Linked DNA regions of Geothrix sp. 21YS21S-2. The main gene of each other region encodes a partner of the protein of the gene in region 2 in a complex. Links are inferred from orthologs where the notes say so. Each region holds a gene or a part of one and is shown on either strand. Other genes may lie near its edges.

The links.
Region 1: the proteins of fliM (region 2) and RAH40_RS14055 are in contact, whole or in part, in a crystal structure (PDB 4IGA), measured with the Thermotoga maritima proteins. The link is inferred for Geothrix sp. 21YS21S-2 from one-to-one orthologs. Residues at the interface, in WP_004081085.1 of Thermotoga maritima: Asp3, Val4, Leu5, Gln7, Ile10, Asn11, Leu13, Ile14, Leu17, Met18; in WP_004081049.1 of Thermotoga maritima: Ala83, Gly85, Gln86, Gln87, Val90, Ile91, Ile94, Lys99, Asp100, Phe101, Ile102, Val103, Arg110.

Annotation. Positions count from the first base shown.
Region 1 is NZ_CP132910.1:3,201,026-3,204,077, forward strand. Bases 131-2,946 are described here. They hold RAH40_RS14055 (response regulator), read left to right. Parts: upstream 131-1,268; coding sequence 1,269-1,625; downstream 1,626-2,946. Other genes in these bases: RAH40_RS14045 (adenylate/guanylate cyclase domain-containing protein), read left to right, coding at 131-733; RAH40_RS14050 (PilZ domain-containing protein), read left to right, coding at 849-1,244; RAH40_RS14060 (hypothetical protein), read left to right, coding at 1,658-2,227; RAH40_RS14065 (chemotaxis protein CheW), read left to right, coding at 2,231-2,946. In the rest of the region: more of RAH40_RS14045, read left to right, coding at 1-130; more of RAH40_RS14065, read left to right, coding at 2,947-3,052. UniProt on the Bacillus subtilis protein: Involved in the transmission of sensory signals from the chemoreceptors to the flagellar motors.
Region 2 is NZ_CP132910.1:5,199,025-5,202,057, reverse strand. The notes cover bases 1-2,797. They hold fliM (flagellar motor switch protein FliM), read left to right. Parts: upstream 1-784; coding sequence 785-1,810; downstream 1,811-2,797. Other genes in these bases: RAH40_RS22760 (erythromycin esterase family protein), read right to left, coding at 2,788-2,797; fliN (flagellar motor switch protein FliN), read left to right, coding at 1,812-2,786; RAH40_RS22775 (FliA/WhiG family RNA polymerase sigma factor), read left to right, coding at 1-772. Also shown: more of RAH40_RS22760, read right to left, coding at 2,798-3,033. UniProt on the Bacillus subtilis protein: One of the proteins that forms a switch complex that is proposed to be located at the base of the basal body.

The DNA.
Region 1 (3,052 bases), 2.0 Mb from region 2 along the record:
CGGCTTCAAGCGGGAGGACGAGCATCTCCTTTCCGCCATGGCCAATTTCGCCGCCGTGGGCATCCAGCGGGAGCGGGAGACCCGGTTCCGCCAGCGCCTGGAGCGCTACCACAGCCCCCAGGTGGTCAACGAGATCCTCAAGGCCGCCCAGAACCTGGACGCCCCCATCCTCCAGGCGCGCCGCTGCGAGATCTCGGTCCTCTTCGCCGACATCTCGGGGTTCACCCGCATGTCCGAGGGCATGGAGCCCCTGCAGCTGGCCACCATCCTCAACCGCTCCTTCGAGGTCATGACCGACCAGATCTTCATCCGGGGGGGAACCCTGGACAAGTACATCGGCGACGCCATCATGGCCTTCTTCGGGGCCCCGGCGCCGGACCCCGACCACGCGCTCCACGCCGTGGAGGCCGCCAAGGCCATGCAGCAGGGCCTGAAGTTCATGAACGAGAACCGCCCCGCGGGCTACCCCGAGCTGCGCATGCGCATCGGGATCAACAGCGGGGAGGCCTTCGCCGGCGACATCGGCTGCGAGAAGCGCATGGACTACACGGTCATGGGCTCCACGGTGAACCTGGCCTCCCGGCTGGAGAGCAGCGTGGCCGGCCCCGGCCAGATCGCCATCGGCCCGAGGACTGCTGAAATACTGCAGTCAAAAGACTTCGTGCAGCTCAACCCCGTCTCCCTCAAGAACATCGAGCAGGAGGTGCGGCCCTTCCTGGTGCCCTGGGAATGAACCGGGCTGCCTGCGCCTTGGACTTTTCCCCCGCCCGCATGTTGAAATGACCTGTTCCGACTCAAACTCAAGCCGGGAGCCCGCCCCTCCGATCATCATGCATAGGAAGGTCCCCATGTCCTCCGAACGCCGAAACTACCGAAGGATCCCAGGTGGCGCCACCGTGGGCTTCCAGGAGCTCTCCTTCGCCCGGGAGCCGGAGCCCGCCACCAGCGTCTACGGCGACATCTCCGGCGGCGGCCTCCTGCTGAACTCCCCCAGGGAGCTTCCCCTCGAGACCCTCCTGAAGCTGGAGATCCGGGTACCGGGCTGGGGCAGGCACCAGAACCACTTCGGCCCCGCGGCCGAGGCGGACCTGAGGCCCCTGGTGGCCGTCGGGAAAGTCGTCCGGGTGGAACACCTCGAAAGCGGCGAGTATGAACTTGGGGTAAAATTCCTCAACGTATATCCGGATGATCAGGCGGCCCTGATGAAGTTCATCGAGGCCGCCGCAATGGCGGAAGAGAAGTAGGATATTGACCTAAAAGGAGCTCCCTTGAAGATCCTAATCGTGGACGACTCTTCGACGATGCGCCGCATCATCATCAACACCCTTTCCCGCATCGGCTATACCGACGTGGTGGAAGGGGAGCACGGCAAGGCCGGCCTTGAAAAGCTCGCCCAGGGCGGTGTCGAGATGATCATCACCGACTGGAACATGCCGGAGATGGACGGCCTGGAGTTCGTCCAGACGGTGCGCGGCCAGAACAGCACGATCCCCATCCTCATGGTCACCACCAACGCCGCCAAGGAGGACATCGTCCAGGCCCTCCAGGCCGGCGTGAACAACTACGTGGTCAAGCCCTTCACGCCCGAGACGCTCAAGGAAAAGATCGAGTCCCTGCTCGGCTAGACCTCCCAGACCCACTCCTAAGGGGAGGCACCATGGATCAGTCCGAAATCGACGCCCTCATGAAGAACGCGCCGGCCAAGCCCGGCAAGGCCAAGAAGGAGGCCGCGCCCGCCAAGGCGCCGGAGGGCACGGCCCCGGACGCCCAGGGCCACGTGATCTCCGAACTGGACGCCGTCACGGCCGTCACCGAGCGCGAGACCAACAAGGTCATGGACCAGCTGGACCTCATCAGCACCCTGGTGGGCCAGCAGCAGTCCCTGATCACGGGCCTCATGGCCCATCCCTCCGCCCAGGACGCCTCGGTCCAGGAGGCCATCCGCCAGGTCATGGCGGCGGGCAAGGACATCCAGGACAAGGTCTACGAGGCCATGGACCTCATGCAGTTCCAGGACATCACCCGCCAGAAGCTCGAACGCATCGTCCACCACCTGCGCCAGATCCACGACTACATCGTCGACCTCCTGGGCACGGGCCTGAAGAGCGAAGGGGAGCGGGCCTCCATCAGCCGCACCATCGCCACCACCGGCACGACTCCGGACGAGAAGAAGACCCACGCGGATTCGGTGGTCGAGGAATTCAAACGAAGCCAGACCAAGGGATGATCCATGGCAACAGCTGAAGTCCAGGCCAGGCAGGCCCATGAGTTCGTCCCCTCCGGCCAGTTGGTGACCTTCACCCTGGACGGCGTGGAATTCGGTCTGGACATCGACCGGGTCCAGGAGATCACGCCCCGCACCGACATCACGCCCGTTCCCGGCGCGCCCAGCTTCGTCCTGGGCGTGGTGAACCTGCGCGGGATGATCATCCCGGTGCTGGACAGCCGGCTGCGCTTCCACCTGCCCCCCAAGCCCCCCACGGACAAGACCCGCATCATCATCCTGGGCCTGGCGGGACAGCCCACGGGGCTCATGGTCGATTCCGTGGCCGAAGTGGTCAAGCTGGACGACTTCACCCTGCGCGACACCCCGCCCCTGGTGGCCGGCGTGCGCAGCGAGTACCTGGCCGGCATGGTCACCACCGGCGACCGCCTCATCACCCTCATCAACCTCGAGAAGATCCTGGATTCCTCGGAATTCGGCCACCGCGAGGTCCTGGCCGACACCTCCGCCGGCACCTCCACCTTCATGTCCCAGGACGCGGCCGCCGAGCTCGTCGAGGACGAGCTGCCCTACGTCACCTTCACCCTGGGCCGGGAGTCCTTCGGCATCGACCTCAAGCTGGTGGAGGAGATCATCGAGATCCCCACCATCACCAAGGTCCCGGACGCGCCTCCCTACGTCCTGGGCGTCATCTGCCTGCGGGACCAGGTGCTCCCGCTCCTGGACTTCATCCAGCTCCTCCAGGTCGAACCCGCCGAGAACCCCACCGCCGGCGACATGGTCATCCTCCTCAGCTTCGGCGCGGCCAAGCTGGGCATCGTGGTGGAC
Region 2 (3,033 bases):
CGCCTATGGCCGCAACACCCCCCCGCCGCCGCCCAAGCCCGAGCTCCCCGACGCCGAGCCGGACTTCCAGGACCGCGAGTTCCTCATCACGGAATGCCTGCCCCTGGTGAAGTTCGTGGCCCACCGCATCTCCAGCCGCCTGCCCTCCCACGTGGAGATGGACGACCTCATCCACTCCGGCATCCTGGGGCTCATGGACGCCGTGCGCAAGTTCGAGCCCGACCGCAACGTCAAGTTCAAGACCTACGCCGAGCAGCGCATCCGCGGCGCCATCCTGGACGGCCTGCGAGACCTGGACTGGGTTCCGCGCAGCCTGCGCCGGAAGAAGAAGGACATCGAGACCGCCTACCACCTCCTGGAGCAGCAGCACGGCAGGGCCGCCACCGACGAGGAGGTGGCCGCGCACCTGGGCCTGGCCCTGGAGGATCTCCACCACAGCCTGGACGAGCTCAAGGGCGTGACCCTGGGCGCCTTCGTGGACGCCGGCGAGAACGGCGAGGGCGAGAACCTCATCAGCTTCGTGCCCGACCCGGACGGGGAGAACCCCCACATCCTCCTGCAGGCCCGGGAGGTGAGACTGCTTCTCAAGTCCGCCGTGGACCGCCTTCCCACCAAGGAGCGGTTCGTGGTGCAGCTGTACTACTTCGAGGAACTGACGATGAAGGAAATCGGCACGCTCCTCAACATCACCGAGAGTCGGGTATCGCAATTGCATACCAAGTCCATGCTCCGGCTGCGGGGCAAGCTGAAAGAACGGCGCATCGATGGTTGAATGGACTGACAAATGGCCAAGATTCTAAGCCAGGAAGAGGTAGATGCCCTCCTGAAGTCCCACGCCAAGGGGGCCAAGGCGCCTGCACCCGCTGCCGCGTCCGCGGAGCGTCCCTCGGCCGGACCCGCCCCCCAGAAGGCAAAAAAAGCCCAGCCCCAGAAGAAGGTCAGCCTCTACAACTTCCGCCGCCCCGACCGGGTGAGCCGGGAGCAGATGCGCAGCCTGCACTTCATGCACGACCGGTTCGCCCGGAACTTCTCCAGCTCCCTTTCCGCCTACCTGCGCACCATCACCGAAGTGAACCTGGTCTCCGTGGAGCAGCTGAGCTACCAGGAGTTCCTCCTCTCGGTGCCCGACCCCACCTGCTTCAACGCCATCTCCATCCGCCCCCTGGAGGGCGCCTTCGCGCTGGAGGTAAACCCCCAGCTGGTCTTCCCCATCATCGACAAGATGCTGGGCGGCCCCGGCGACCCCCTGAAGAACCTGCGCACCATGACCGACATCGAGCAGTCCATCTTCGACGGCGTGCTCAAGCTGGCCCTGGACGACCTGCGCGAGGCCTGGCGGGGCATCATCGACCTGGACTTCAAGATCCAGGCCCGGGAGACCAGCCCCCAGCTCATCCAGATCGTGGCCCCCAACGAGGTCGTGCTGCTGGTGGTCTTCGAGGTGAAGATGGGTACGGTGGTGGGCATGATCAACCTGGCCATCCCCTCCATCATCCTGGAGCCCGTGGCCAACAAGTTCGACCAGGAGATGTACACGGGCTACAAGAAGTCCGGCACCTTCGAGGAGGCCCGCCTCCTCATGGAGAGCATGAAGAAGTGCGACATGGCCGTGGCCGCCGAGATCCGCGGCACCAACCTGCGCCTCTCGGAGATCCTCGCCCTGCAGGAGGGCGACCTCATCCCCCTGACCAAGCGCTTCGACGCCATGCTCGACCTCACCGTGGACGGCATTCCCCGCTTCCACGGCTACGTGGCCCTGAACTCAAACCAGAAGCGGGTGTTCCAAGTGACCGCAAGCAAGGAGGGATGACATGGATCCCGTGATGTCCGACCTCGACCAGAAGATCGGCGGGTGCTTCTCCGAAAGCATGTCGAGCGTGTTCTCCATGCTCACGGGCCGGGAGTTCGCCATCAAGCCGCAGGACGGCAACACCCTGGACCACGTGGGCGTCTCGGTGCTCCACTCGGCCACCGTGGTGTACGTGAAGGCCCACTACACCAAGGGCATGACCGGCACCCTGCTCTTCGCCCTCCCCCTCAAGGAGGGCACCATGCTGGTGGACCTCATGCTGGGCGGCGACGGCACCCCTTCCACCGAGCTCGCCGGCGACAGCCGCGACGCCCTGGCCGAGACCTTCAACCAGATCATGGGCTCGGCCAACCAGGCCCTCTCCGACCTGGCCGGGGAGACGCTCTCCATCTCCAACGTCGAGATCTTCTCCGCCGAGGGCGGCGATTCCTCCGGCCTGGAGGAGATCATGGGCCCCGGCCCCTTCTACGACCTGCCCCTGGAGACGAGCCAGGAGAGCCTGGGCACCGTCATCCACCTCCTGATCCCCGACCTGCTCATCCAGCAGATCAAGCGCAAGCTGGGCATCGGCGAGGCCCCGGCGGCCCCGGCCCCGGCCGCCCCCGAAGCCCCCGCGCCCGCCGCGGCCGCCCCCGCCCCCCGGGCCACCGGCGGCACCGTCCCCGTCGCCGCCCCCGCCGCCGGCCCCCCCCAGCGCCAGGCCTCCACCGTCGACACCGGCAACCTGGACCTGCTCCTGGACATCGAACTGCCCCTCATGGTCCGCATGGGCCAGACCGAGATGCAGCTGGGAGAGCTCCTCAAGCTCACCCCCGGCTCCATCCTCGAGCTGAACCGCGCCGCCGACGCCCCCGTGGAGTTGCTGGTGAACAGCAAGCTCATCGCCCGGGGCGAGGTGGTGGTGGTGGACGGCAACTTCGCGTTCCGGATCACCGAGATCGAGAGCACGGACGCGCGGATCCGGAGCCTGGTGTAGGTCACCGCTTCGTCAGGGCCACCCCCTGGATGAGCAGCGGAGCCTGTCCAAGGCTCGCGAAACCGAAGGCGATCGTCGTGGCATCCCGCGGTATCCGGGCCTTCACCTCCATGTGGGTCCATCCGCCCTCGATCTTCCGGCTCCGCACCGCAAGGCCCGAGGGATGGCCGGACCGGCCTGTGCGGAGCCAGAGCCGCACTTCGTGCCCGCACTTCACGCGGGCCGAGAAGCGCACCTCCCTGCCCCG